Regions from separate parts of the Shewanella sp. GXUN23E genome, predicted to be linked through region 2. Evidence: riboswitches for the same ligand, from Rfam matches in the RefSeq annotation. Region 2 holds a riboswitch; the other holds the start of a gene.
The links. A riboswitch is a leader RNA that binds a small molecule or an ion and turns the genes downstream of it on or off. The one in region 2 is predicted to bind thiamine pyrophosphate.
Positions count from the first base shown of each region.

Region 1: another riboswitch for thiamine pyrophosphate. It lies ahead of thiD (bifunctional hydroxymethylpyrimidine kinase/phosphomethylpyrimidine kinase); the one in region 2 lies ahead of ACRRUX_RS18295 (TonB-dependent receptor).

Region 1 is NZ_JBOZWP010000005.1:121,858-136,941, reverse strand. Features, by position in the region: gene ACRRUX_RS06965 (prolyl oligopeptidase family serine peptidase) at 1-954, opposite strand, end outside; gene rhlP (rhombotarget lipoprotein) at 1,460-2,287, opposite strand; gene ACRRUX_RS06955 (YfhL family 4Fe-4S dicluster ferredoxin) at 2,569-2,820, shown strand; gene ACRRUX_RS06950 (YbhB/YbcL family Raf kinase inhibitor-like protein) at 2,997-3,551, shown strand; gene ACRRUX_RS06945 (hypothetical protein) at 3,605-3,916, shown strand; gene ACRRUX_RS06940 (methyl-accepting chemotaxis protein) at 3,983-5,635, opposite strand; gene ACRRUX_RS06935 (MFS transporter) at 5,922-7,460, shown strand; gene ACRRUX_RS06930 (sensor domain-containing diguanylate cyclase) at 7,506-8,471, opposite strand; gene thiE (thiamine phosphate synthase) at 8,556-9,179, opposite strand; gene thiM (hydroxyethylthiazole kinase) at 9,179-9,997, opposite strand; gene thiD (bifunctional hydroxymethylpyrimidine kinase/phosphomethylpyrimidine kinase) at 10,112-10,942, opposite strand; TPP riboswitch at 10,986-11,132, opposite strand; gene ACRRUX_RS06910 (pseudouridine synthase) at 11,231-11,941, opposite strand; gene ACRRUX_RS06905 (YcxB family protein) at 12,079-12,558, shown strand; gene ACRRUX_RS06900 (L-lactate MFS transporter) at 12,739-13,962, opposite strand; gene ACRRUX_RS06895 (MipA/OmpV family protein) at 14,381-15,084, shown strand, end outside.
Region 2 is NZ_JBOZWP010000026.1:47,351-62,434, reverse strand. Features, by position in the region: gene htpX (protease HtpX) at 1-134, shown strand, start outside; gene ACRRUX_RS18335 (cytochrome c3 family protein) at 429-752, shown strand; gene ACRRUX_RS18330 (cytochrome b/b6 domain-containing protein) at 866-1,612, opposite strand; gene ACRRUX_RS18325 (LuxR C-terminal-related transcriptional regulator) at 1,917-2,546, shown strand; gene ACRRUX_RS18320 (hypothetical protein) at 2,547-2,786, opposite strand; gene ACRRUX_RS18315 (M61 family metallopeptidase) at 2,805-4,574, opposite strand; gene hinT (purine nucleoside phosphoramidase) at 4,747-5,103, shown strand; gene ACRRUX_RS18305 (acyl-CoA thioesterase) at 5,140-5,556, shown strand; gene ACRRUX_RS18300 (YcfL family protein) at 5,606-5,998, shown strand; TPP riboswitch at 6,120-6,236, shown strand; gene ACRRUX_RS18295 (TonB-dependent receptor) at 6,285-8,432, shown strand; gene ACRRUX_RS18290 (YkoF family thiamine/hydroxymethylpyrimidine-binding protein) at 8,523-8,783, shown strand; gene pnuC (nicotinamide riboside transporter PnuC) at 8,787-9,452, shown strand; gene ACRRUX_RS18280 (phosphotransferase) at 9,452-10,483, shown strand; gene ACRRUX_RS18275 (HvfX family Cu-binding RiPP maturation protein) at 10,663-11,253, shown strand; gene ACRRUX_RS18270 (NAD(P)H nitroreductase) at 11,388-11,936, shown strand; gene ACRRUX_RS18265 (MBL fold metallo-hydrolase) at 11,986-12,729, opposite strand; gene ACRRUX_RS18260 (chemotaxis protein) at 12,729-13,358, opposite strand; gene ACRRUX_RS18255 (GNAT family N-acetyltransferase) at 13,443-13,937, shown strand; gene ACRRUX_RS18250 (hypothetical protein) at 14,030-14,422, shown strand; gene ACRRUX_RS18245 (hypothetical protein) at 14,449-14,814, shown strand; gene ACRRUX_RS18240 (ABC transporter ATP-binding protein) at 15,077-15,084, shown strand, end outside.

The DNA.
Region 1 (15,084 bases), on a different contig from region 2:
GTGGATGCGGCCAAAAGGCGAGTCATCCAGATAGTGGTATTCCATGCCCTGATGCATCACTTCCACCGCCACAATACGGTCGGAATCGGGATCGCGCACATAGCCATTGATATCAAATTCAGGATGCTGGAACAGCGGCGTGATTTTGCGACTGACAAAGTCATACTGGAACAGACCTGTGGTACCGTCATTGACGGACTTGCTCAGGTACAGCAGTCTGCCATCCTGGGACAGGGATAAATAGGAATAGCCATAAAGGGGATCGTCTTTACCGATTTCCTGCCATTGACCATCGGCAAAGGTGAAACGTTTGGTTTTGCCATCCCGGTCTTTGCCCTTGGCGATAACAGGGATGCCGTCACTGTTGGTCACCACGCTGATATTCCCCACCGGCGTCTGGGCAATGCGGGTTTTACGCTGATTATAAATATTGACCCTGTACAGCATATCCGGTGCATCCCGGTCGGTATTCCACTTGGATGCGCGCACCAGAATGTGCTCATCATCGCCGGGTAACATGCTGACAATATAACCGTGCGCTTTGTCTCCACCGCGGGATGAGAATTTATCTTTTTTGCTGTAGCCAAACAGTTGTTCACGCTTGCTGCCATCAATATTTGCAGCGTAAATTTCCCCTTTGTAGGCTTTACGTTCATAACCCTGAGTTTGATAAACCCGGGTGTAAATTAACCGCTCGTTGTTGGCCCAGTAAAAGTCGCCGACATATTCATCCTGGCCAAAACCGTAGGCGATTAACCGCTTATTGTTGCTGCGGTTGATCACCACCAGAACATTGGTGTCATCTTTGGGCACTGTGGCCGCAAAATAATCGCCACCCGGGGATAGTTTGATGCTGGAAAACTGGGCTGGGGTGGCAAAATAGTCAAGAGGCAATACCTGCGCTGCGGCTGGCAACCCCAGCAATAACGCAAGTGACAAAATCAGCTTTTTCATGGTGGCATTTGTTGTAACAAGGATGTTGCCAGACTAACAAAGGCCATAGGTCAGACAAGGGCAGAATAAAGAAACGACAGCAAAAAGAGATTAAATAGAGACAGGCAGCAATCCTCATGCCCGAAGGTGGTGCTCCGCCATAGAGTGGATGGATGCCGGGCGAGACAAAGAAGATACAGAGCTCATCAGATGCGCCCTGGTTAGACTGCTCAACCAATAGAAGTGCAAACATCAACAAATTGATGCCGATGGACCTCAAACCACCGGCAAACTTAGCTGTACACTGCTGCAATACTCCTTATGCTGGCTTATTGCGATTGCGGGCATGGTGTAAGACCTATTGCGGGCATGACAGCAAATTGTCGCAATGCCCGGGCCGGAAACAACCGATATACAGTCAATGCCCGGGTATCACACGCTGATGCTGAATACCGGTTCAATCCCTGGGGCAACAGCGACATACCAGCCATTGCCGTGATTTTGTGTGCCCCAAAGCCGTTAGCTCTCAGTATGTCATCAACCGCCGACGCCACCAAACCATCGTCAGCAGCAGTAAACTGACACCACCCGCGGCGCCGCCACTGTATCCGGCCTTGTGCTCAACCCGTGCCACCTTTTCCTCTTTCACCCGGGTTTTGAATTGATCCAGCTCGTCATTAAGGTTCACTATCATGTCATCTACCGCCAGTGCAAATCCCTCGCTGGACTGACGACTCAGGTTCTCATCAAGCCGCACTGCCGATGAGGTGTCAGCCACTTTGCTCAGGCCCGGCGCGCGAAACATGAGTTTACGGCTGGCGACATCAAACACCGCGGTATCCACGAAGGTCTGCACCTGATTTTCATTGCCCGGGATCAGGTACATGCCAACTATGGTCCAGTACAGCAGCGCCGCATTGTTTTCCGTGGACTGGGAAAGCTGATCGTAAGAAACCAGTGCCATCACTTCGACATCATACAGACGGGCAACCTGTTCAAGATTGGTAAAGCCACCGCCGGGCTGCAAATACGTGGAAGGAATAATCTCGATGCGGCCAATAAAATCGCGTCCGACAAAGGCCTGCTTCACCTTGCTGAGCAACTCCTGTTGCTGATTTTTGGAGAGTGGATTCTGATATTGGTTAGCCGCCGGAACAAACGCCAGCCCCACGGTGACCGGCAACCGCAATAGCGGAATTTGCGGTTGATGCTCAATCCGGGCGTCATTATCCGGATAGAGAAAATTCACCAAACTGCTGGATACCGAATTCTTGCCGGTATTGTGGCTCATCAACTGGGAGCAGGAAGCCAGCAACAGCATCCCCAGAATGACCCCAAGCACTCTTATTGTCATCATCACATTCCTTGTATGCATTTGATATCTGGCACAATGCCAGAGCCAGGGATTACTGGCAATCAATGCCGTTGGTTTTCCCAGGTTCCTGCAATTTGACCCGCCAGATCCAATCAGGTTCCCGCAATCAAACTGCGGCTTATACTTCCGAGACTCTTGCCGCATACAAGCAGGCCTGTGCTAAAATCGGCGCCATTATTTGCATATCCAATTGTCTGACGGGTTAACACCTGGCTGTCATTACTGCGGTATTGGATAAAATTCAGAGGTAGAACAAGGCGATGGCCTTAATCATTGATGACAGTTGCATTAACTGCGACATGTGCGAACCGGAATGCCCCAATCAGGCAATCAGCATGGGTGAAGAGATTTACGAGATTGACCCGAATCTGTGTACCGAATGCGTGGGTCATTACGACAAACCCACCTGTGTGTCGGTCTGTCCGATCGACTGTATCGATCCGGATCCGGCTCATCCAGAATCCCATGATGAATTGCTGATTAAGTACGCCAAACTGACCGGCAAATTATAATCAGCGAGTTACCCCATTAGCCCTGCAATTTGCAGGGCTAATTCTATTAAATCTGCTTCACCTGATCAGCCCTCCTGAGGATTCAGAGTAGACTGAGTGCTCCAACCATCTCTCCCCTGCGCAAACCTTGATATTTCGCACCCTTATGGTGCTCGTTGGGGAGCCAAGGAGGCATTATGCATACAGGCATTAAATTGCTCACCCTGTCCGGTTTGTTGTTGTCGTCGGTAACCTGCCAGGCCCTGACGCTCTCAAGTGACTCAGTCACCAATGATCAAAGCTTCAGAAATCAGCAGATTTTCAATCAGTGGGGCTGTACCGGTGACAATATTTCACCTCAGCTGTCCTGGTCAGATGTTCCCGAAGGCACCAGGAGTTTTGCTCTCACCATGTATGACCCGGACGCCCCAACAGGCAGCGGCTGGTGGCACTGGTTGGTGATCAACCTGCCAGCCGACAGCCGTTCGCTGCCAGCCGGAGCTGGTGATTTAGGTAAGAGCGACCTGCCCAAAGGGGCAAGCATGGTCACCAATGACTTCGGCTTCAAAGGTTATGGCGGTGCGTGTCCACCCCCTGATGCCAAACCTCACCAGTACCACATCACCCTGTATGCACTGGATACCGACAAGATTGAATTGCCGGGCAACGCGACTGCGGCATTGGCGGGTTACAACATTCTGCAGCATGTATTGGCTAAATCGGTGCTGACCGCCCCCACCAACGCCAGATAACCCCATGGTCAGTTTTAGCCGGTGGCAAACACCGGCTGCGTTAAGGAGTTTTCGTGAAATTAATCTATCCCATTATGCTGCTGTCCGGCGCCCTGTCACTGGCGGCCTGCAGCTCCCGGCCTGCTGATGTGCAAACGGATTCAACGCCGCCACAGCAGCATCAAATCAGCTATCAGGACATGCATGACTATGGGTTAAATATGGGATGTAAAGCGGCCATGCAAAATGTCGGTACGCCTGAATCCGACTGGGCCAATGCCCCCAGACTCAGCGGTACCCACGAGCAATATCTGGCAGGCTGGAAAGCCGGCTTCGAGAAATGCCGCATAGGCCTTGGGCCGGTGCAGCTGCCGGTCAAGCAATAAGCTGCCGGGCACTGGTACGTCAAAAGGCGCCACAGGGCGCCTTTTTCATTGATTAACCGAGCCGCGTCAGGATACCCGAAATTCCCCGACCATATTTTCAAGCTCTCTGGCAGTTTGCGCCAGCACCTCTGTGTTGGCATGGATCTGCTGCGCACCGGTAACCGAGCTGGCCATCCCCTGATGCACACTCACCAGATTGCTGTTGATCTCCTCCGCCACCTGGGATTGCTGCTCGGCGGCGGTAGCTATCTGAGTATTCATGTCGTTGATATGCGCCACACTGTGGGTGATGGAACTGAGCGCCTCCCCAGCCTTCGCAGCAGTGGCCACACTGTCATCGGCCTGACGACGGCTCTGACTCATCATGGCGACACCCCGGCCGGCCCCCTGCTGCAACTTATCAATGGTGGCGCGGATCTCCTCGGTGGATGCCTGAGTACGGCTCGCCAGTGTACGCACTTCATCGGCCACCACCGCAAAGCCTCTGCCCTGCTCGCCAGCCCGCGCCGCTTCAATCGCCGCGTTGAGCGCCAGCAAATTGGTCTGCTCGGCAATTGACTGAATAACTTCCAGAATACTGAATACCTGCTGGCTGTGCTGCTCCAGCTCGACCACGGCATCAGACGCATGATTGACCTCCCCGGCCAGCTGGCGGATTTGCCCCACGGTTTGCTCAACCACCTGCTCGCCATGATTGGCACTGCGGTCGGCCTCAACGGCGGCTTCGGCAGCCGCAGCCGCATTGCGGGCGACATCGGTCACAGTGCTGCTCATTTCATTCATGGCCGTGGCCACCAGATCCAGCTCCCGCTTTTGCTGATCGATGGCATCCAGCGCCGATGCCGTTACGGTACGGGTTTCATTGGCCGCCACGGAGAGCTGTGCCGCCGCCGCGGCAACCCGGGTAATGCTGTACTGAAATTTCTCCAGCATACTGTTGAATGAACCGGACAGCGCGGCAATCTCATCTTTGCCCTGCACCGGAATACGTCGGCTGAGATCTGAGTTCTGCTCAATCACTTCGATGGTTTGCTGCAATTGGGTCAACGGGTGGATGATGGATTTGAGGATCAGCACCAAAATGCCACATACCAGTGCAAACAGCAGGCCGACCGTGAGATAGGACTGAAATTTGGTTTGCTGCATTGCGCTATTGGCCTTGACCTGAATCGTCTCCCGGACCACGGCCTCCAGATCGACCAGCTGCTTGAAACTGTCACGGGCAGCGTTGGCCACCGGCGTCGCGCCGACCCGATATTCCTCATAAGCACGGGTCAAATCGAAGGTGCGGCGGGGAGAGTCAGCCAGTGCCTGCATCCGGGCAACACCATCGTCCACAAATGCACGGGTATCCCGCTCAGCCACCTGTGCCAGACTCGCCAGTTGCTGGCGCTGCGCGGTATCGTCTATGTGTTCAATCGCCTGATACAGAGTGGCGAAATGCCCGTAAATCGCGGTGCGATAGCTCTCCAGCCGCGCCATATTTTTATCATAATCATCACCCAGCATAATGGCCCGGGTCAGACGGGAGACATAATTCATGTCCCTGCTGATCGACAGAATTGCCGCCTGGGTTGCCACTCCACCGTACTCGTATTCCTGATACGCCCCGGTCGCCCGCCCCAGATTCCAGGACAGAGACACCAGAATCGCCACACCGGTCATCAACACCAGCGCAATCACACCCCATAACCGACTGCGTATGGAAATGTCAGACATTCGCATTGTAAAGCTCCCTTTTGACCAACTCAGCACAATAGAGCAGCACGCCTTTTTTGGCCGTCCATCGCACGCTGAAAATACTTCGCCCCATATTGCTGAAGCGGCCACCTGCTCTGAAACTTGAGTAATTCATGACGATTTCTTGTTCAATTTCACATGTTTGGAGAAAAGCACCGGGCAATTCGGGGGCCGCTTTGGATTTTGTGATGATTCGCGGTAGAGTTTTGGGTCAGCTCCGGATAAGGAGCCGCGATGATTAGAACGATAAAAACAAAGGAAGGGTATGGCTAATAACAATAACCTCGCGGACAACGATCTGCGGGAAGTCAAACAACTGGGGATGTGGGCCTCCATCGCCAGTCTGGGATACATTTTCTGGCTGGTTGGCGGCATGGAGCTGGTGGAGCGTATCGCTTACTACGGCGTCAAAGCCAGTGCCGGCCTGTATGCCAAAGCGCCGGTTTCTCAAGGTGGTCTGGGGATCACTCTGTCAGATTACGGCATCATCATTTCCACCTGGGCAATTTTGCAAACCTTCATTCCGGTATTCACCGGTGGTATCTCAGACAGGGTTGGCTACAAAGAGACCATTTTCGCCTCGACCATAGTCAAGATCTCCGGCTACCTGTGTATGGCCTTCTTCCCCAGCTTCTGGGGCTTTTTAACAGGCGCCATGTTACTGGCTGCCGGTACCGGGATATTCAAACCCGGGATTCAGGGCACGCTGGTGCTGGCCACCCGCCGCGATAACTCCTCCATGGCCTGGGGTATCTTCTATCAGGTGGTGAATATTGGCGGCTTCCTCGGCCCGCTGGTCGCCGTACATATGCGTCAGTTGTCCTGGGACAATGTGTTTTACGCCTGCGCCGCCATCATCTCGCTTAACTTCCTGTTCCTGCTGGCCTATAAAGAACCGGGTAAAGCAGAACGTCTGGCCCGGGCCGCCAAAATCAAGTCCGGAGAAATCGAGCAGGAAGCCCTGTGGAAAGATGCCTGGCACGAGCTGAAAAAGCCGGTAGTCATCTACTATATGCTGGTATTTTCCGGCTTCTGGTTTTTGTTCAACTCTCTGTTCGACGTGCTGCCCATTCACATTTCCGAGTGGGTGAATACCAGCGTGATTGTCACCAGCCTGTTTGGCCCTGAAGGCACCAGCAACGGTATTCTGCAGTTCTGGCTGGGGTTGAATAACGAAGGCACCAAGGTAATGCCGGAAGGCATGCTCAACCTCAACGCCGGCATGATCATGACCAGCTGCTTTCTGGTCGCCGCCCTGACGGCCAAATACCGCATCACCACCGCCATGCTGGCGGGCTGTCTGCTGAGCATCCTGGCATTTGTGCTGATCGGCTATACCAATGCGGCCTGGATGATAGTGCTGGCGATTGTCATGTTCTCACTGGGTGAAATGATGATCTCGCCAAAGAAGAACGAGTTCATGGGCAACATTGCCCCTGAAGGTAAAAAAGCCATGTATCTGGGCTTTGTAATGCTGCCACAGGGCATAGGCTGGGGACTGGAAGGCTATTTTGGCCCCAAACTGTACGAGCACTTTGCCTCCAAGGAGCGCTTTTCCCGGGAGATGCTGGAGCAGCAAGGCATGAGCCCTGCCGAGGTAGCAACTATCCCCCAGGGTGAAGCCTTTACCACGCTGGTAAGTTATACCGGCCAGAGCGCCGAGCAGCTGACTCAAACCCTGTACAACATGCACGATATCGGCATGGCCTGGTACATCATTGCGGCTATTGGTTCGCTCTCTGCGGTGGGAATTTATATCTACGGAAGATGGCTGCTGACGCTGCAGCGCTCACAGCAAAGCTGATTTCAATCAGTTTCATCGACATGACACAGACCTGAGCCAGCTGGCTCAGGTACCTGTAATCATCAGGTAATCTTCAGCCAGTCGCGCCCTGGCATCCTGCAGCAATGCCACCATGCCGCCGTGATGACCATAATCCAGCTCCACCACCACATGCCTGAAACTCAACTGATGTACCCGTCCCTGTAACTGGTTATATTCCTTCAACACCTGCTGAAAGCGGCCCATGGCCGTTTTGCCACGTCTTTCATCGGCATTGAGCAGGATCACCACAAATTGATCCCCGCCAACTCTGGCTATCATGTCCGATTCCCGAAAACTCTGCCGAAGCAGCATGGCGGTGTCCAGCAGAACCAGATCGCCAAAGTCCTCCCCATAATCCTGATTGAATAAGCCGAACTGATTGATATCCAATAAAATCATCGAAAGACTGATGCCAGTTCGATAACACAGACGGGTACTGTGATCGCCAAGAAACAGCAATCCTCTGGCGTTGATAAGGCCGGTTAAATCATCGTGATGGGCGGTCTGCAGGGTTTCCAGTTCACACTCAAGCAGAGTCACCAGCATTTTCAGCAGCTGCATCTGTGCCGTATCAAACTGCCTTGGGACAGTATCAAACAAACACAGCGTGCCGATGTTGTTGCCATCCTGTGAGCGCACCGGACAGCCAACATAGCAGCGAAAGCCAGTGTCGCCGGTTACCAGCGGATTATCACAGAAACGGGGATCAGCCAGAGTGTCACCAACCTGCAGCACATCATCCCCCAATATAGTGTGACCACAAAAAGATTCACTGCGGGGCAGTTCACTGAGACGGGATCCCTGACGGGACTTGATCCACTGACGCTCATCATCGATCAGCGAAAACCACACCACTGGCATGGCAAACATCTGTTTTGCCAGTGCCGTGATGGTGTCAAAACGTTTCTCCGGCAGCGAATCCAGCAGTCCCAATGCTCTGACTGCCTGCAATCGCTGCGCTTCGTTAATGGGTAAATCAGGCTTTTGCATCAGCGTCCCTGTCGATGGTTCAGATTCAGCAAGGTACCAGTACCGGAAGGTTATGGTTTAAGCATAGCCCAAGGGCGAGGGCTGTTAATCTGTCAGCCACATTTGTCTGAAACGGCGACTGGCCTGACTGGGCTGCGCCGCAGCGCAAATCGCTGAAACCAAAGCGATCCCTGCGACACCGGTTTGCCGCACCCGAACAAAATTAGCCTCCCCAATACCGCCGATTGCCACCAGAGGTTTGCTTGAGCAATTGACGGCCAGACTCAGGCCATCCAGCCCCCATTCAAACCGGGTATCGGTTTTGGTCGCCGTGGCAAACACAGTACTGATCCCCAGATAATCCACGGGTAATGTCTGCGCTTCGTGCAGCTGCGCCATGGATTCGACCGTCAGCCCGAGGATTTTGTCCTGTCCAAGCAGCCGGCGCGCTAGCTGGGCAGGCATATCCGACTGCCCCAGATGCAGCCCGTCGGCATCCACCGCCAGCGCCACATCGAGCCGATCGTTGATGATTAGCGGTACGCCGCTGCCGCAAAGCAGGGTTTTGAGTTTCTGCGCGCGGCGGATAAAGGCGCGGATATCCCCCTGTTTTTCCCGCAGCTGCACCATGGTGACGCCGCCTGCTACCGCCTGGCGAACGACCCGGCACAGTGCATCATCATCCAGGCTGGAATCAGTCACCAGATAGAGTCGATAATCACAATTCATCACAGCTCCACCAACTTGACCTGTGCCGCCAGCTGCTCAGGCGTCAGTTGATACAGGGCATCAAGAAAGCGCCACTGGAAACTGCCGGGACCGGCGCTGTCTTTGCTTGCCTGTAGGCCAGCGACGCCCATCACTGCCGCGGCCGACAGCGCGCAGGGCAATCCCTGTTCATCCCCCAGCGCCGCAAAGGCGCCGGTCAGGGCGGTGAAGGTACAGCCCATGCCGGTCACTCTGACCATCAGCGGGTGGCCATCGGTGAGAGTAAAAATCCGCTGACCGACCACATAATCGGTGGCGCCGGACACCACCACCTGCGCCTGATATTGACGGTGCAAAGACAATGCCGCACCCAGTGCCGCATCGCTGGATGCCAGGCTGTCCACCCCTTTGGTTGAGCGCAGCTCGCCAGCCAGCGCCATCACCTCCGAGGCATTGCCGCGGATAATAAAGCGTCCGGCCAAAGGCGCGGCAATATCACACAGCTGCCGGGCAGTATCTGTGCGCAAGCTCGATGCGCCACATCCCACAGGATCGAGCACCAGCGGCTTATCCAGCGCCACCGCCAGCGCAGCCGCGTGCTTCATGCGGGCAATCCACTGGCGGTCCAGAGTGCCAATATTAATCACCAGCGCACCCGCCAGATTGAGCATATCCTCCATCTCCTCATGGCTGTGGGCCATCACAGGAGACGCGCCAAGCGCCAGCAGCGCGTTGGCGGTATTGTTCATCACCACATAATTGGTGATATTGACCACCAGCGGACTGCTCGCTCTCAACTGGGTCAGGCGCTGGGCAATAAAATGACGGGGATCTGTCATGAAAACTCCTTTTCCTTCGCCGGCAATCGTGTCAAACCTGATTCCAATCAACTACTAACGCAAGGTTTACAGGCTTGATTAAGTCTAGCCGACTGTCATGTGTGTTGAAGTGTGTCACTCATGTAATGCAAAAAAATGATCGACCGGCCCATGGCCCTGACCTATCTGCCAGCGATCAGCGCTTTGCAGGGCCCGGGTCAGATAGGCTTTGGCGTGCCCGCAAGCCTGCCCTATGGGCATCCCCTGGGCCAGACAAGAGGCGATGGCCGCCGACAGGGTGCAGCCTGTGCCATGGGTATTGCGGGTGGCCAGTCTGGGCGCGGACAAACTGAGGGTGGTATCCGTCTGGATCAGCAGATCCCGGCTCTCTGGTTCATGCTGCAAATGGCCGCCCTTGAGCAGCAAGGCCTGGGCTCGGCCAAAGGCATTCTGGTTTGAGATAAGCCCGCGACAGGCATCGACCAAAGGCTGCATTTGCGCCTCACAGGCCGGCATGGGCAAGTTAAGCAGGCAACAGGCTTCGGCAAGATTGGGGGTGATCACATCCGCCAGCGGCAACAATTCTGTGCGCAGGCAGTCAATGGCATCGGTCGCCAACAGCACATCACCACTGGTGGCCACCATCACTGGGTCGAGTACGACCCATTGAGGGCGGTATTGCCGCAGTTTCTTGGCCACCACAGTAATAATCTCGCGCTCGGCCAGCATGCCGATTTTTACCGCCCGCACCGGCAAATCGGCAAACACCACATCCAGTTGGCGGGCGATAAAATCCGCCGGAACGGGATGAATGCCAAATACCCCCAGGGTATTTTGCGCGGTGAGTGCGGTAATCACGCTGCAGGCGTAGCCGCCTGTGGCTGAAATGGCCTTGATATCGGCCTGGATCCCTGCCCCACCGCCGCTGTCGCTGCCGGCAATGGTCAGAGTAATGGGAGTGTTCATGTATTCGCACCTTATATAAGGCGCAGAGAAGGAAGCGGGGAATCTTTCCCGGGGCTTAGTTCCCTACGCCAGTATCGGGAAGCATGGGCTTGCCCTTAGCTGGATCAGGTTCAACGGGTCCCGCTGCTGCGGTCTCAGCCCAGAGGAGAGTGTGAACCACACCATCCCCAAGGCACCCCGACTAAGAAAGACTGGCAATTGACTGAATTTAAAAAACTTGCCAGGCCAGCGACAGATGATAACGACTAATGCTGTGTCAGAAAAGCATGGATTCAGCAAAGCACTGATTCAAGACGAAGCCTGAACGACCTCATCTGCTTCAAGGGCACGCCATTGCCCCGGGCTCAGGCTCTCATCCAGCGCAAGCGTGCCCACCCGGCTGCGGTGTAGCGCCACCACGGGATTGCGAAAGCGACCAAACATGCGTTTGATCTGATGATATTTACCTTCAGTCAACAGCACTCTGGCATTGTGACTGCTGACAATCTCCAGCTGCGCCGGCGCTGTGGTGATATCTTCAAAGCCAAAGTACATGCCTGCGGCAAACGCCGGGGCATACTCTGGCGTCAGCGGATTGGCCAGGGTCACCAGATATTCCTTCTCGACATGGGCGCCGGGTTGCATCAAGGCTGCGGACCAGCGACTGTCATTGGTCAGCAGCACCAGTCCAGAGGTATTGAGATCCAGCCTTCCGACGATATGCAGCCCGGCTCGCAACGATGGTGGCAACAACTCCAGCACAGTGGCATGCTGCTCATCCTGAGTTGCGCTGACCACCCCCACCGGTTTGTGCACCATATAATAGCGGGGCGTTTGCTGCTGCAGCGGCTGCTCATCCAGCGCAATAAGGCTGAACTCATCCACCTGCAGATCCATATCTGTGGCGCAGGCGCCATCCACTGCCACCCGCCGCGCCAGCAGCAACTGGCGCACCTGTTTGCGGGGTATTTGCAGCGTTTTGGCCAGAAACCTGTCCAGCCTGGCCCTTTTACTTTCCAATCCGGTCATCCTGTTTGCCCTAATGAGCCGCTATTATCCTTGCTCGTCACCCCACATGCCACCGCCATGACCGGTATTAATGCCCAATTCACGCTGCAGCGGATATACTGAGCCAAACTTTTTTACCTCTGCTCACTATGTCATCTCCCTTTCACTATCAAACTGAATTCGTGCTGGACAGAAGTCACTATGAAGAGTGCTTCGATGAAACCGCCAAACCCTTACCCGGGCTGCGCCCCTACGCCAAAGCGGCAGGCTTTGTGCTGGTCGGCTTTGCGCTGCTGGCGCTGCCAATGGAGGATGTCATTGGCTACCTGTTTATGGGCCTGGGGGTGATTGAAGGCCTGAGTGTGAAATTCCGCCGCCCCTGGTGGCTGTGGCGTCAGCTGATGAGCAAAGCCGCCAATCATTCGGTGAATTTTGTACTGGATGAGGAAGGCATCAAAATCACCTCAGATTACGTCAATCAGCAGATCAACTGGTCGCAAATCGACAGTATCAAGCTGACCGCCAAGGGGTATCTGCTGAATATCGGTAAAGGCCGCAGCTATATTTCCCGCCGTATCCTCAGCGATGAAGCCAATGCCTTTGTCCGCGGTAAGATGCAAAGCGCATAAAAGAAAAAGGCCGCTGCAGATGCAGCGGCCTTTTCCCAACCCGGATGCAGAACAACCGGGTATTTTCCACTTTGCCCGGATGAAGCGCTAACTGGTCCGGGACTTTTTCGACTTTTGTCAGCTGCTGCGGAGAGACAGCAAACTGGATGCCTGATGACGGGCGCAAAGCGCCGTCAGGGATTAAGCTGCAGCAGGCTCGGCAGCAATTTCTTTGGCCTGAACCGGCTTGGTCACCAGTGCCAGCACCACGGCGACCACCAGCATACCGGCGCAGATGCTGTATGCCATGACATAGTTACCTGTCATGTCCACAGCCGTTGCCGCTACCACAGGGCCGATAAAACCACTCACGCCCCAGGCGGTGTACAGTACGCCATAGTTACCACCATAGTTCTTCAGACCATAGTAGTCAGCAGTAATGGACGGGAATACCGCCAGCAGGGTGCCGTAACCCACACCGGCCATCGCCGCACCGACCATCAGCATGATTTCATTATCATAAGAGGCGAACATCGCCATGTTGATGCCCTGCATGATGAAGGCCAGCAACAGGGTTCTGACACCACCGATTTTGTCAGACAGGATACCGGCAGCCACACGGCCACCCGAGTTAAAGATTGCCAGCACCACCACCAGGAAGGCCGCCTGAGTCAGGTTCGCCTGCTTTACCGCGATAGAAGTGATGTTACCAATTACCATCAGACCGGCAGAAGACGCCAGTGCATACATCAGCCACAGCGAGTAAAACTGCGGGGTTTTCACCATTTCACGCCAGCCCATGCTGACTTGGCCGCTGCCGCTCTTGGCTTTGTAACCGGCAGGGGTTTCAGGCACATAATCAGCAGGCGGGTTATTGATGGTGCAGGCCAGTGGCAGTGCAATGGCCAATACGCCCAGACCCAGGATCAGGAAGCTGGTGTTGATACCGAAGCTGGCGATCAGGGTGGAAGTCAGGGGTGCCAGGTACACAGCTGCCAGACCAAAACCGGCCGCAATCAGGCCATTGACCAGACCTTTCTTGGAGGGGTGGAACCATTTCATCGCCGCAGGCGACAAACAGGCATAACCGATACCGATACCAGAGCCGGTGATCACCCCAAAGCTCAGCAGCAATGTCATGGGAGTAGTGGCGAAGCTGGAGACGATCATCCCCACGGCCACCATGATGGTGCCCAGGATCAGCACCTTACGTGGACCCATACGGTCCTGCAGGTTACCGGCAACCAGCAAAGACAGCGCAAAACAGATAGTGGCTACTGTGTATGGCATGGAAGCATCGGCATTGGACCAACCCTGCTCGACCAGTGACTGTTTAAACACAGACCAGGCATACAGGATACCGATACACATATTGATAAAGAAGCCAGCCGCCAGCACACCTGTGGCTTTGTTCAATTTGCTCATGATTCGACTCAATCAGGTTAATTTAACCGACAGTCGGACACTCCACCCCGGACGACCAACTGCACAGACAAAGGGATTGGCATAAGTTCTCAGTCCATGGAGTGGTGCCAAAGGGCGCGGAGTCTAGCAAGGAAATTGCACAGCGGCAAAAGGTTATTTTCAGCCTGCGCAGATGATCACAGGAATGCAAACTTCGTATCACAAAGAGTGATCTGACGGCGTCCTTCAAAAAACCTGTCCGTGATCAGCATCACCAATTCAGACAACCGTTCAGGCCTGGCGCCCATTCCGGGCATTTACATATACACACCACAGGTATCACTTTGTATCATTTGCATCAGTAACGCTGTGCATGTGTATCCTTTCTGATAGTCTCTGAGCCATCTCTTGAGCTTTCATTAACCTTTGCTGATTTGCCATGATCCGAACAACAACCTTGTCCCTGTTGCTGCTGTGCCTGTTATCCATGGGCCTGAGTGCCACGGCCAGTGCTGAGCAGGACATACCCCGGTGGGATATCGCGACACCAGCTCCCCAATGGCAGCTGGCGCTTGCCGTCGGATGGGGCGAAAAGTCCAATCCGCTGCGGGACTATGACGATATTCCTGTGTATGTGTTGCCCAGTATCGCCTGGTATGGTGAGCGATTCTTCTTTGACAACGGCACCTTCGGTTACACCCTCAGTGACAGCCTGGATTACAGCATCAACCTCATCAGCGCATTCAATGATGACGCGGGTTGGTTTAACCGCTGGGACCCCAGCAATCTGTTTATCGGTGGTCTAAGTGGTGGCAGCCCGGCACCGAGAGTTTCTTTGTCACCATACAGTCGCGATCCCGAGCCTCAGTATCATCTTAACCGCCGCCATCTGACGTATATGGCAGGCGGAGAAATCGTCTGGTACACCTCATTGGGAAACTGGCGGGCTCAGCTCACTCAGGATATGTTTGCCGTGCATCAGGGCCAGCAGGCTACATTTGCCTGGTTTAACCACTGGCAGCTGAAGGGTTTTAATCTGAATTTGGCCCTGACTCTGGATTGGAAAAGCCGAAAACTGGTGGATTACTACTATGGTATCCGGCCAGATGAAGCATCATGGGGCAGTCCGCTCTATTCCGGGCG
Region 2 (15,084 bases):
ATGGACCGGAAGCCGGTGGTATGCCTGCGTCTATGTCAGCCTTTGGTATCAATGGCAAGCGTTCAGTGGCCGAGCTGTTGATGAGCCATCCGCCGCTGGAAAAACGTATTGAGGCGCTGCGTCATCAGCGTTGACAGTGACACGGATAGATGAAAGGGAAGCCCGGGGCTTCCCTTTCTTTTTGCTTGCTGCTTTACTGATTGTTGCATTAGTTTCTCATTTGTGAAACTTGTATGTAAGTGCTTGTTTGTATGAGGTGGCGCACATTTTTCAAAATGTCGAATAGTTAAAATCGTGACGTTTGGAATGTTTAATACCACCCTGACGGGTCATTAAGTATCTTTTAAAAATGTGATTATCCGGCCAGGAGTAGAAAGTCACCAGACATAAGAACTTTCGCCCGGTCAGGTTGCCTTGGAGAATATATAGTGAGCAAATTCCTGTTGAGTGCACTGTTTGGTGCCGCTGTTGCCCTGTCTTCTTCTGCTTTCGCGGCAGATCAGACTCTGGCTGAGTTCCACGCTGAAATGGGTGGTTGTGAAAGCTGTCACGCTGACGGTGCCAGTGCGTCTGCCGACGGTGCGTTCGAGTTCGAACAGTGCCAATCCTGCCACGGTTCTCTGGCCGAAATGGATGACAAGCATAAGCCACACGACGGTATGCTGATGTGTCAGGACTGTCACACAATGCATGACATGAACGTAGGTCAGAAGCCTACCTGTGATGCCTGTCATGATGATGGCCGCAAATAATTTGCGCACCGGATAATAAAAAACGCTGGCTTGATGCCAGCGTTTTTGTTTTGACTTTCCGCTACATCACCGCCGCAGATCTCTGCTCGCGCGCCGTCGGTTGTAGCCCAATATCATTCGTCTGCGGCCTTGCCTGAAATTGGTTTTTTACCCGAGAACATCGCCGAAATAATACCTGGCTGATGACGGCACTCGGTGAATATGGCACCACTGATGTGCATCAGCACCAATACTACCAACAGATAGAACCCCCATACGTGAGCCTTACCTGTCCATTTCTTGTAAGGGGCCAGCGCTTCCTGTTGCTGCTTATCAACACCCTGCTCGACATAAGGTTTAAGATCGGCTGGATTGGTATCAGGTGCAGCCAGAAAGTGTTGAATGCTCTCCCCAAAAGGTGGGAAGTAAATATCTGTGCCTGCTCGGAATAAGCCTGTTCCTGCCATGATGATCAGCAGGATAAACAGACACACGACCATGGGTTTACCCAACGGGTTGTGACCAAGATATTGAGGCGAGTGACCACTGCGGGTTTGGCTGAGATAATCGGAAATTACACTGCCTGAAAAGGCGCCGCGAAACATATCGCTAAAGCGAGCAAACCGTGTACCGATAAACCCCCATAGGATCCGAAACAGCAGATTGGCGACAAACACATAGCCGACAATCACATGGGCCTGTTTCAGGCCAATTTTGGCCTCCAATCCGGAAATGCCCAGCTCAGGTTTGAACATCATCACCAGGCCGAGCAAACTCAACACCATAATGCACAATACGTTTATCCAGTGGAACAGACGGACCGGCAGATCCCAGGTCCTGATATAGCGCACTTGTTGTTCTTGAGAGGGTGTTGCAGTCATGGTTTTGCCCCGGTTGAGTTGTCAGAACATATGTTGGTTAAGATGAGTATCAGTCGAAATGACTAATACCGCCAAACGCGCAATCTGATGATATTTTATGAATTTTTTAAATATCAGCTAATTAAAATGATTTCATGCAATCAGGGATAGCTATTATTACCTAATTCTTTATGATTAGATTGTTATGATATTGTAATGACCATATTGTTCTATTAACATGAAATTCCGGTGCTGGCCATAGCCCGTTCCGGCAACGAATTGAATAAATGGATTTGGCGAACGAAAGTGACAGGGAGTGTGCATCATGTTCAAAGTAATCAGATGGATGTTGGTATCAAGGTCCAGACTGCTGGCAGAATTGCTGGACAGTCGTTGGCCGCAGGAGTTTCTGGTCAAATTGACCCTGACTGAACCTGAAAAGGTGTCTGAACATCTGCTGATGGAGCAAACCCTGGTGGTTATCGATTTGGCGACGGTCGATTTGCAGAAAGCCTATCAGCTGCAACGACAGATTGAGCGCCTGCCTTCCAGTATCCGCACTGTGTTTATTCAGTATCCCCGCAAGATAGACGCCAGATTCCTGATCAATCCGTCGGTTTCTGCCGGGGTGTTTTATATCGATGACAGCCTTGAATTTATCAGCCACGGATTGGGCGATATTATGAATGGCCGGTATCACATCCCTGGCGAACTGCTGAAATCTTCCGGTGATGACGAGGGGGATGATGATACTGACAGCCTGACTATCCGCGAGCGTGAAGTGCTGCAGGCCTTGTTGTCCGGCTCTACCAATCAGGATATTGCCCGGCAACTGTTTGTCAGTGAAAGTACCATCAAGACTCACCTGTACCGGGCGTTTCGCAAGATAGGGGTTTCAAGCCGGGGACAGGCGATAGCCTGGGCCCAGACCCATTTGCACGAAGTTCAGGTTTAATCAGATTGCGGTAAACGCTGAGGCCGAGATCTGCACAGGATGGTGAACCTGGCTTTGCAGGCGTTTAATCCAGGCTTGAATAACAGGTTCAACAACAAGGGCGCAAAAGCGCCCTTGTTTTTTTAGGGATAACCACCGGCAAGAGGGCCATTGCTCTCCCGTCATTGCTGCCGGTGATAGCGCATTGAACGGCGATAGTTTTTCCATCTCAGGGGCACGAAGCATCTCACTCAGTTTCATGCCGGGACTGCGTTTTTATCAGGTGATATCACCCAGCCAGGCTTTGGCTTTGGTTTTATCTGTCAGTGTCAATACCACGGTATCCTGGGGCGCGTCGCAGATCTGCAGCATCCCCAGCATTAATTCATCCCGGCGAAACCACACCAACTCCAGTTGCTGACCGGGCTGATATTGCTGCAGGAAACTGTCCAGCGAGCCATTGGCTTTGAGGCCATCGACTGCAATCAACAAATCACCGGCGCTCAGGCCTGCCTGCATGGCGGGACTGTTGCTGGCAACTGTGATGATCCGGACACCTACGCTTTCTGCCTTATATTTTGCGCCAAAGCCAATCTTCAGCCCTTCGCCTGGTCCGCCATTGTCCTGATTGCCGCTGCTGGAGCGCAATGACATGTTAATACCGAATTTTGCCAACATGGCGGGCAGCGGCAGATCATCGCTACTGTCGAGCCAGGCGAACAGGTCGCTGCAATCCCGCCCCAGCAGGCGTGAGACGAGGCGTTGATGACAATGTTCACCTGTGCCTATGCCTGTTTGACCGTGTTCCTGCCACAGCAGACGCATCAGGTCATCCAGCGAGAATTTACCCAGGGTTTCCTGCCTCAGGGTCAAGTCCACCAGCAGCGCGAACAGGGCACCTTTGGTGTAGTAGGAGACGATGGCATTCTGCGCATTTTCATCCTGTTTGTAGAACTTGGTCCAGGCATTGAAGCTGGAGTCTTTCAGGCTCTGTTTGAAACGTCCGCTGCCGCGATACACCCGGGTCATGAGCTCACTGAGCATGGTCAGATAAGTGTTGGTATCGACCTGACCTGACTTAAAGGTAATCAGATCATCATAGTAAGAGGTGATGCCTTCATAGGCCCACAGCTGACGGGTGTAGCTTTCCGCTTCCAGCTCATAGGGAATGAAGCGTGCCGGTTTGATGCGTTTGACATTCCAGTTGTGGAAATATTCATGGCTGCACAGCGACAGATAGGTGCGATAGCCCTTGCTGACGGCACCCTCCTGAGTTTTGGGTAAATCTTCCCGACCACACATCAGCGCGGTGGATTGCCTGTGCTCCAGTCCACCAAAACCTTCGTCAAGCACTGCTGTCATAAACAGGTAGCGATCAAAGGGGGCTGGCTCACCAAACAGCTTAATCTGATATTCGCAAATGGCTTTGAGATCCCGGCAAAGACGGGGCAGACAGGCATGATGACGACCGGCCAGCACGATATCATGACGTACGCCGCAGGCTTCAAAGCTGGCGTGGGTAAAGCGGCCCATTTCCACTGGATGATCAATCAGCTCGTCATAGCTGTCTGCGCGGAAGTCGCCAAATCCCCAGTCACTGCCATCGGTTCGAGTCAATGTTGTGGCAAGCCGCCAGTCATCGCAGGCCAGCAGTGCGGGAGGCGTGATGGTCAGCCGGTGCGGTTTGTGCTCCTGACCTCTGGCGGCCAGAAAGACGCTGGAGCCGTTGAAAAATCCGCGGCGGCTGTCAAGAAAGGCGGTACGTACCGACAAATCCCACGCATACACCTGATATTGCACTTTTACAGGCTGGCATTCTGTCTCCAGCTCCCAGGTCTGTTTGTCCAGCTGTCTGATCTTAAGCGGGTTGCCATGGGTATCAGAAGCCATCAGGCCAATCAGGTTTTTGGCAAAGTCCCTGACCATATAGCTGCCGGGCAGCCAACTGGGCAGCCAAAGCTGCTGAATGGCGGCCGGTGAGCTCAGTGTCATACAGACATCAAACAGGTGAGCGTGAGGATCGGATGGGGTAATCTGGTAATGGATCATAGTCGATCAGCGGGCGAGGAATGATGCTGCCATGCTGCCAAATTTGTCTTTATTGGGCAATGAATTCCGGGTACAAGATATTGAAATACGAGTATACTGATGCGGTTTCGTCGAAAATTCGGGCCGCCGGTTGTACTGACCGGGCTGGCCAGTAAATGAGGAGAATTGACTGATGGCCGAAGAGACCATTTTCAGCAAGATCATTCGTCGTGAAATCCCTGCCGATATTCTGTATCAGGATGATCTGGTGACCGCATTTCGTGACATTGCGCCAAAAGCACCTACCCATATTCTGATTATCCCCAATCACCTGATCCCGACGGCCAATGATGTGAAAGCATCCGATGAAAAAGCCCTTGGCCGTATGGTGACTGTTGCCGCCAAACTGGCTGATGAAGCCGGTATCGCAGAAGATGGTTATCGACTGATCATGAACTGCAACAAGCATGGTGGTCAGGAGGTATATCATATTCATATGCATCTGGTCGGTGGCGAGCCACTGGGCCCGATGCTGTGCCAGAATGCCTGACAGCGGTTAATTCACGGGAAATAGAGCGGGAGTATTATGAAGTTTCTTTCCAGACGTCTGGTGATGCCGGAAGACCTCAATTATGCCAAAACCCTGTTTGGTGGTCGTGCCATGGCATGGATCGATGAGGAAGCCGCCATTTACGTCATCTGTCAGTTAGGCAGCAAATACATAGTGACTAAGCATATCGGCGCAATTTCCTTTGAAAACGCGGCGACCGAAGGGGATGTGGTGGAGTTCGGATTGAGCACCAAAGCGGTGGGACGTACTTCAATTACCGTATCCTGTTTGCTGCGCAACAAGTTCACCGGCAAGACCATCTGCTCGGTGGATGAAATGGTGTTTGTGAAAGTGAATCCGGAGACACGTCTGCCCGAACCTCACGGCAAGACCCTGGAAGATCTGGAAGAGCAGACCATGGAGTCACTGCGTAAGCTCAATATTGGTGTCTGAGCCGGGGCTGGGGTAACCTGAGCCAAACAGGTGCAACGGAGAGTTCAGGATGAAGCGGAAATTACTGTGTGTATTGGCGATGGCGTTCTGGCTGGGAGCGTGTGCCCACAATACCGCCGGAGTGACCATCAATGCCCAGGGGCAGGTCAGTACTGACGGCAGCGCCTTGACCCGGGATATCAGTCTGTCGGATGCCAGAAGCATGATGACAGGCGGGTTTTTGCGGGCCAGTGCGCTGATTACCAACCAGACGACCTCAGATCTGGATGTGCAGTACAAGTTTACCTGGTACGACGTGCAGGGATTGGTGGTGGAAGATTCGGCCAGTCCCTGGATACCTTTGCAGCTGTACGGCAAAGCCCGCCAGCAGGTTCAGGGCGTGGCGCCCAATGCCACGGTGGCCGGCTTTACCCTGACTGTCAGGCCGATTTATTCCCAGTGATCGACAGTTAAGCTCAGACAGCTAAGCTCAGACAGAAAAGCTCCGCATTGGTCGGAGCTTTTTGCTTTTGCAGGAAAATTACTCATCTGCAGGTGTAATGACGTTAATAGTCTGTATAATTGGCGCGGCCAAGGGGTGTTCTGCATCAGGTGTTGATGACAGGGCTGAGATGTCAAATGACGAACCCTTTGAACCTGATCCGGCTAATACCGGCGTAGGAATGGGCTTACAATGTACATTAACCTCGCTTTATGCACGCCGGATCTCAAATCGGAATTGAGGTCCTATGAACAACATTAATCGCTATTCAATCCTGTCGGCCGCTGTGCTGACAGCGCTTTCATTGCCGGCCCTGGCGGCTGACGCTCCCCAAGATGACGAAGCCATGGAAACCCTGGTGGTTACCGCGGATTTTCGTGCCACTGAAATTGACCGTGTGCCTGCCAGCATCAGTGTGGTGGGGCAGCAACAACTCGAGGATGACGGGGGCGAAAACTTCCAGGATATCCTTAACGCCATCCCCAACTTGAACTGGTCCGGCGGCAGCTCCCGTGCCCGTTACTTCCAAATTCGCGGCGTGGGTGATCAGGAAGAGTATGAGGGGGCTCCCAATGCCTCGGTCGGTTTCTTTGTCGATGATATCGATCTGTCCGGATTGGGCATGGCTTCCAGCCTGTTTGATATTCAACAGGTTGAGGTGCTGCGTGGGCCACAGAGTACTCTGTTTGGCGGTAATGCGCTGGCCGGTGCCATCTATCTGAAAAGTGCAGAACCTACAGCCGCGCCCGAAGCGGGGCTGGAACTCTCGGCCGGCAGTGACTCACTGCTGACCGCTGGCGTGTATGCCGGTGGCAGTCTGAATAGTGATGACAGTCTGCTTGGACGTATTTCCGTGCAGAGCCATCAGCAGGATGGCTTTATGGACAACCTGTATCTGGGACGAAACGACACCAACCGTCGTGATGAGATCTCCGCCAAAGCTAAGTTGCGCTGGTATATAACAGATGCGCTGCAGGCAGATTTAACCCTGCTGCACGGTAACTTTGATAACGGCTATGATGCCTGGTCATTGGACAGCAATGGTCAGTACTCCTACTCAGATCGCCCCGGAGTCGATACCCAGACCACCAATGGCGGCGCGTTGAAACTCAGCTGGGATGCTGATGACGCTTTTGTGCTGGAAAGCATCACCAGTGTTGCCGATACCAGCCAGCGTCATGCTTATGATGGTGACTGGTCCAATCCCGATTATTGGGCGGGCAAGGTGTGTTATGGCGCCGGTCCCTGTGTCTATGACTACTGGTGGGATAAAAATGCCGATCGCACCAATATCAGTCAGGACCTGCGATTGCTCAGCACAGACAACGGCCGCCTGTTTAATGGCACTACCGACTGGCTGGTGGGGGCGTATTACAACCGGTTGAGTGAAGACAATCTGCTGCAGATTGCAGAGCGCTATGAACAGGGCGATCTGTATACCAGCGCCATGACCAGTGACTACCGGGCAGACAAGTATTCACTGTTCGGCCAGCTGGATACCTATATTGACCGTTTCCATTACTCCGCTGGCCTGCGCCTTGAGCGCTGGCAGGCGGATTACCGTGACAGCCTGGGGGAAGCGTTTGCACCACAGGAAACCATGTGGGGCGGCCATTTGTCTGTCAGTTACCAGCTCAATGACGAGCAGATGCTGTATGCCAAACTGGCCCGCGGCTATAAGCCCGGTGGTTTCAATACCGACCTGCCTGCCGAGCTGAACCAATATCGCGCCTTTGATTCAGAGACCCTGTACAACTATGAACTGGGTTACAACGCCAGTTTGCTTGACGGTAATCTGGATACCCGCCTGGCGCTGTTCTTTATGGACCGTCAGGATCAGCAGGTTGATGCCTCAGTGCAGATCCCGGGAAGTGGCAATTTCATTCTCTATACCGCCAATGCCACCAGTTCCACCAACTATGGGCTGGAAGCTGAAGTGCGCTATTACCTGACCCGCAATCTGGAACTCTATGGTTCACTTGGGCTGCTGCGTGCCAGCTACGATGACTATCGCTATGAAAAATCCGGCGAGATAATCGATCTGTCGGGTCGCGAGCTGGCCCATGCGCCACGCTACAACTATCAGCTGGGCGGCACCTGGCGCGGTGACTGGGGTCTGTTTGCCAACCTGAATCTGTCCGGCATGGACAGCTTCTACTATTCCGACAGTAATGATTTTGTGTCTGAGGACTATCATCTGCTCAATCTCAGAGTGGGCTATGAGGCAGATAACTGGTCGGTGTATCTGTGGGGGCGCAATCTCACTGATGAAGCGTATGGCGTGCGCGGCTTCTTCTTTGGTAATGAGCCGGATAAAGACTGGGCCGATCAGCAATATGTACGCTATGGCGATCCGCGCCAGCTGGGGATCACCTTCAGGTACGACTATTTTTAATCCCGTTATCGGGTGCGTTATACAGGCGGTGACTGAGGTCGATGACTTAAGTCACCGCCGTTTCTGACAAGCAGTATAAGGAAACTGACCATGATATTGACCGCTGAAATCAGCATGTATCCATTTACCGAGAACTATCTTGAACCTATTCAATGGTTTATTAAGCGTCTGGATAGTTACCCCAATATCGTTCGGGTTACCAACGCCATGGCAACTCAGGTGCAGGGCGACTATCAGGAGGTGATGTCGATGCTGGCTACTGAAATGCACTCTGCCCATGAGAAGTTCGGTAAAGCGGTGTTTGTGTGTAAATTCATTGGCCGTGAACTCGACCTCAGCCACAGCGAGTAAGCCATGACGATGGAACTGCAATCCGTACCGGCCTCCCTGATGCAGGCGCTTGGAGAGGTGCAGGCGATGACCCTGTGGGAGGGCATTGCCGTGATCCTGGCTGTCGCCTATCTGTTGCTGGCGATGAAGGAAAACGTCTGGTGCTGGGCCGCTGCATTTGTCAGCACCGCGATTTATACCGTGCTGTTCTGGCAGGTGGCGCTGCTGATGGAGTCTGTCCTCAATGTGTATTACATGGGGATGGCGCTTTATGGTTACTGGCTCTGGACCCGGGGCGGCGGTCAGCAGCATGGTGTGGCACTGGTGTCCTGGTCCTGGCAACGACACGCGCTGTTGATTGGTGTGACAGCACTGGTCTCCGTAGCGGTTGGCTGGCTGATGGCAAGTTTCACTCACGCGTCTTTTGCCTATCTGGATGCCGTCACTACCTGCTTTGCGGTGATGACCACCTTTCTGGTGGCGCGCAAAGTGGTGGAGAACTGGCTCTATTGGGTGGTGATTGATCTGGTTTCCATCTACCTGTATCTGAGTAAGGGATTGATGCTGACCTCCATGCTGTTTGTGCTGTATGTCGGTATGGCCGCCGCAGGTTACTTGATGTGGCGACGGGATTGGCAGGCATCGCAACTCAGCCGTGTCACCGCCCAATCCGATGTGGTGCGGGTGTGATGCTGGCTAAACTGATGGCTTCCTGTCCAGGACTTGGTCAGGCGATTGCCGGGTTGGGATATGATAGGCACGCGCCTTTGTGCTTGCTCAGCAGTGGCTTGTCCAATGACAACTATGTGCTGGGCCAAGGTGCCGCGCCCCGGAGGCAGCATTGTCATGGCGTTAATGACAGCCACAGCGAACAGTGCGATGGGGCTCTGAGCCGCTTGGCGCTCAGGGTCAACCGGGATGTTGCCGCATTGGGGGTGGGGCGGGTCAACGAAGTTTGGGCGTGGCGTCAGGCCGCGTCCGCCGGACTGGCCCCTGCACTTGTGTGGGTCAGTCAGGACTATCACTGCTATCTCAGTCAATATGTGCCCAACGAGCCGCCGGAGAGTACCAATACCGCAGACTCAGACTCTGTGCTGGGGCGATCCGGTGCCATGATTGTAGATTTGCTTGGCGCCCGGCCGCCTTCGGAGCCATCAAACAGCGCCGTCTCAAGATTGGGTAATTTGCTGTGTCAATTAGCGACCTTACCTGTTCCGGAGCTGACAATCAGTACACTTGAGCAATGGCAGCGCTATGACAGCGCGCTCAAGGCTGGTATGGGGGATGCGCCCGAAGGCGTGCAGCAGGGCATTTATCGGATACTTGAGCGCAGGACACAAATACTGGACTGGATAACCACGGTGACGGATGCGCAGCAGGGACGGTTGCAGTTTTGTCACAGAGATCTGAATCCAGCCAATTTGCTCTGGTCTGCACAAAAATGCCTGGCCATTGATTTTGAATATACCTGTGGTGCTGGCCCGCTCAATGAGCTGGCTACTGTGCTGGCGACCCACAATTGGTCAGCGCCGGATACCCATTGGCTGTGCCATGAGTATCTGAGCAAACTGGGATACGCAACGTTGCCATACAAGGCGATTGTGGCGGCGGTCAATATCTACTGGGTGTTCAGCTGTTGCTGGGCATTGTTGCAGGCCGCGGTACATCAGGAGCCACAATATATGACGTGGTTCAGCCAATCTGAACTCATGTTGTCTTAAGGATTTTATATCCTGCCTGTGCCATGCTGAGCATATCTGATGTGCGCTTGGTGCGGCGGATAACCGGCTTTTTCCTCTCAAGTGATAGATGAAGCGACACGGGCATGAAAGCAGAATGCCCGCGCGCAGGTCTTACCTAACAATCTGGATAACAGTAATGACTGGCAAGAGGCATTTGGATGATCACTTTGGCAAGAAAGGTAATTGACGGTATTGGACAGTTTGACGGACTGGCACCACTGGCTATCAGGCTCTATCTGGCCCCGGTACTGATGCAGGCCGGTTACAACAAACTGGCACATTTTGAAGATACTGCCGCCTGGTTTGGGAATCCGGACTGGGGATTGGGATTGCCTATGCCCGAGGTGATGGCGGCACTGGCAGCCGGTACTGAATTTTTTGGTGCCATGTTGTTGTTGCTTGGTCTGGCGACCAGGCTGATTTCAGTCCCGCTGATGATTACCATGCTGGTGGCCGCGTTTGCGGTGCACTGGCAAAACGGCTGGCTGGCGATTGCCGATCCATCTTCCTGGCTGGCCAACGAGCAGGTCATGGCCTCTGCCGAAAAACTTGGCAGGGCAAAGGAAATTCTGCAGGAGTACGGGAATTATGACTGGTTGACCAGCTCTGGCAATTTTGTGGTGCTCAACAATGGTATTGAGTTTGCCATCACCTACTTTGTGATGTTACTGGTGCTGTTTATGTTTGGTGGGGGGCGTTACACCAGTATTGATTACCTGCTGAGCCGCAAATACCTGCAGCGGTCCTGAGAGACGGTGATGGTTAGGTTGCTGATGCCGCCTCTGCCTGCACTTGTGGCCGGGATAAAACCTACCTGACAGGTAGGTTTTTTTTCGCGCCTTTGTGATAACCTTCCGGCAACTAAGCGAAAAGGGAAAGTCACGTGGAAGCACTGGAATTACTGTTAACCCGCCAATCCTGCCCGAGATTACAGGCTCCCGGTCCAAACGACACACAACTGCAGCAGATCCTGGATGCGGCAGTGAGGGTTCCGGATCATGGCGCACTGCAACCCTGGGAATTCATTATCGCCAAAGAGAAGGGGCTGCAAAAACTTGCCGATATCTTAAAGGCTGCGGCAATAGCCGATGGCGCCGATAACAGTCAGATTGAGAAGGCGGCGACCCTGCCGTTTCGTGCCCCTATAGTTGTTACTGTTGTTGCCAAATGCCGTCCGCATCCCAAAGTGCCTGAGCTTGAGCAACAGTTGGCAGCGGGCTGTGCACTGATGGCCATGCAACAGGCAGCATTTGCCCTGGGTCTGGGAGGGATCTGGCGCAGTGGCGAGTATGCCTTCAGCCGTGAAGTGCATCGTTTGCTGGGGTTGGCTGAGGCGGATCAGATAGTGGGTTTTCTGTATTTGGGTACGCCGGTTGTCCAGGCGCCATTGAAAGCACAGAAATCAGGTATGGACAGTGCCCGCTTTTTGTAAGCCGAGAAAAAATAAAGGGCCAGATTGGCCCTTTTTTATCGCCACCGGATCAGGTGCTTTTACTGAGCCCGGTACCGACTTCCAATTGCTCGAACCAATCGAGAAATTGCTGAACCTGCTTACCCCTGAAGATACGTCCATGCTGTGGGCAAAGATACTCAATATCCAGCTGTCTCACCCTGGCTATCCAGTTGTTTTTGGCCGAGTTTGACGGCATCCAGCGTTGATGGAAAAAGCGCATTTTCTGGGTGTGGGCCTCGAAGTCTTCAACAAATATACCGGCATCAGGGCCTTCAAGTGCGGCGCCGACATCACCGGACATCAATACTTTTGCCGCAGGATCATAGACATGATAATTGCCGGATGAGTGCAGATAATGGGCCGGGATAAATTTGATTTCTGTTTGATCCAGCGAAATGGTTAAGCCTTCATCCGGGATAGCTTCATAGCTGATGTTGTCCATACCGAAGTGGCGGATAAAGCCCTCCCACATCCAGGCTGAATAGAGTTTTGCATCGGGCAGCGTCTGATCCCACAATCCCAGCGACGAGATGATGTCAGGGTCCTGATGGGAAGCAAACAGATGAGTCAACTGCTCCAGCGGGATCAGCTTGACTATGCTTGCCAGCATGGGGGCAAATAATTCAATGCCGCCCGGGTCCATCAGCAGTGCCTTGTTGGCTGTTGTGATCATGTATTGATTGGTGTCGATGATCTTGTTCGGCCGGTCCGGATCTCTGCCAAAGAATATCCACTGGTGACTGGGAGTTTCGGTCAATTGGTGACATTTCATCAGGCAGCTTCCTTATCTTCGGTGAGAGTAAACAGGGTGATAGCGGTATCTACCCGCTGGCGAATCGCTTCGGCCACTTCATCGACCTTGTCGGCGACGCCGATGAAGGTGTCCTGATTTTGTTTGTCGACCCGACAGGCCTCGATACGACAAACCGACGCCAGCGCATTGGCGGTACGCAGGGTCTTTTTAAGCTCGTCCAGTTTGCACTGGATTTGATCAATCATGTCGTTGAATTCGTGCCGCTGTTGTTGGTATCTGGCCTGAGTGTTCACTTCTGCTCTTTGCATTGCCGGTTGCTCCGCATCACTGCCGAGTCTGGCCCGGGCACTGGAGAACTGCTTGAGTGCCATCTGCGAGCGGGCAATATAAGTCGCCAGCGTGCTGGCCTGTCTGGCAAGATGGTTGATCTCTTTGGCGGCTTTTTGGGTTTCGCTGGCCAGTTCATCAATAAAATGGGTCAGCACCTTAAACCCCATGGCTGTGTTGCCAATGCGGGTAGAAGCCGCCTGGGCATTACTGGCGGTAAGGTTGATTTTCCGGCAACTGGCAAGCGTCTTATTCAGTTCTGCGGCGACCTGAGCCACAATCACGTAATAGGGGCGCTTGCGCTTCGCATGTTCAGTCATATCGCACACTCCATGTCAGACCTTTGCAAAGTATAGACACTGTGTGCTGGGATGATGATTAACTTACTAAATTAATTAAAACTTATGACAATTCAAACCAACCGACTGACGCTGCAGCCGTTTACGGCAGATGACGCAGATTTTATTGTTGAGCTGCTCAATTCTGAGGGGTTCATTAAACACATTGGCGATAAGGGCGTTAAAACCCGTGAGGAGGCGCTGGCATATATCGAAAATGGCCCCGGTGCCAGTTACCGGGATTGGGGGTATGGTCTTTATCGGATCAGTATCACAGCTACCGGCGACGTGATCGGTATGTGCGGGCTGGTCAATCGGCCGCAGCTGGACAATGTAGATATAGGTTACGCGTTTTTACCTGCCTATTGGGGGCAGGGGTATGCGCTGGAGGCGGCGCAGGCAATTATGCAGCAAGCTGCAACACTGGACGTTGGCCCGGTGGTGGCCATAGTGAATCACGATAATCTGCCATCTATCGCACTGCTGGAAAAACTTGGGCTGCGTTATGCGCAGGACTGGCAAATGAGTCCGGGAGATAAACCACTGGCACTCTATCGCTGATAAAATTCCGCTATCTGACTCGCGATTAACCTCTTGTTTTGGTACCTTGATGTGACATTTGTCACGCATCGTGGTTCGTTGAGGGAAGATTGATGAAATTCAAATATGTTTTGGTTGCCATAGGGTTAGTGTCACAGGCTGCGATGGCGGATGAGGCAGAACGTGCGTTTGCCACCGAGTTGCTGGATTGTTCTGCGTATTATCAGATTGCCTCTGAAGCTGTCGCATCCATGAATTCTCCTCAGATGGCGAGTGTGGCGTCCAGATTGTCATCGCAGGCAGAAGAGTCCAAAGCGCTGGCGGCAACTTATTTGCCCGCCGACGAACTGATCCAGGCACTGGATGCTGCCCGCCAGAAACAGATATTGAGCATGAAAGATGCCAAGGATCTGGCAGGATTGATGGCCACCCATAAAGAACAGTGCAAGAGTATTTTGGCTGACCCCAAAGCCCGTCTGGAATACTGGGCGATGGCGACCATGTGATCCGCCATCGCTGAGCAGAGAACATCATGATCCCGCTTCTGCTGTTGACTGCGCCGCTGGCTCTGGGAGTTGCTATTAGACAGCAGCGGGACATATCCCAAACGTTGGCAGGTCAGCAATCATTGCCGGGGTTGGTCGTGGTTGTGGTATGGCTTCCGTCACTGTTATCGGCATTGTTGTTACTGGCCATTGGTGCCGACTTGTTGAATCTGGAGCAAAATTACACCCTGCTGCTGTTTATTGCGCTGCAGTTTGCGTTGGGCAGTGTCTGGACACTCTACTGTGTATTAACCGAAGGGACGACTGACGCAAGCCGTCATCTGCTGTGGATGATGCAGGCACTGGTGCCTGCTCTGATTATTCTGGCGCTGCTCTCCCATCCTCTGTTTTGACTTAATTATCCACTTCGGCTCTGGCAGCGTCAGTCGGGACGTACAGTCACCCGGCTCATGGTGTCTTTGGGCGTTGACGGCTGACCTGCAGCGCCGCTGAACTCGCCGCCATCCTTCAGGCATGCGCTTGACCGCCTGATATGATGATCAAAATTTTACCCGCCAGCGTTCGTCATCAAATGCAAATTTTGATAAATATGATTGGCTTATCTACTTGCTGCGGGCAGACTGCCTGCTATCAGTTTTCACCGGATTACGCGAAATGATTAC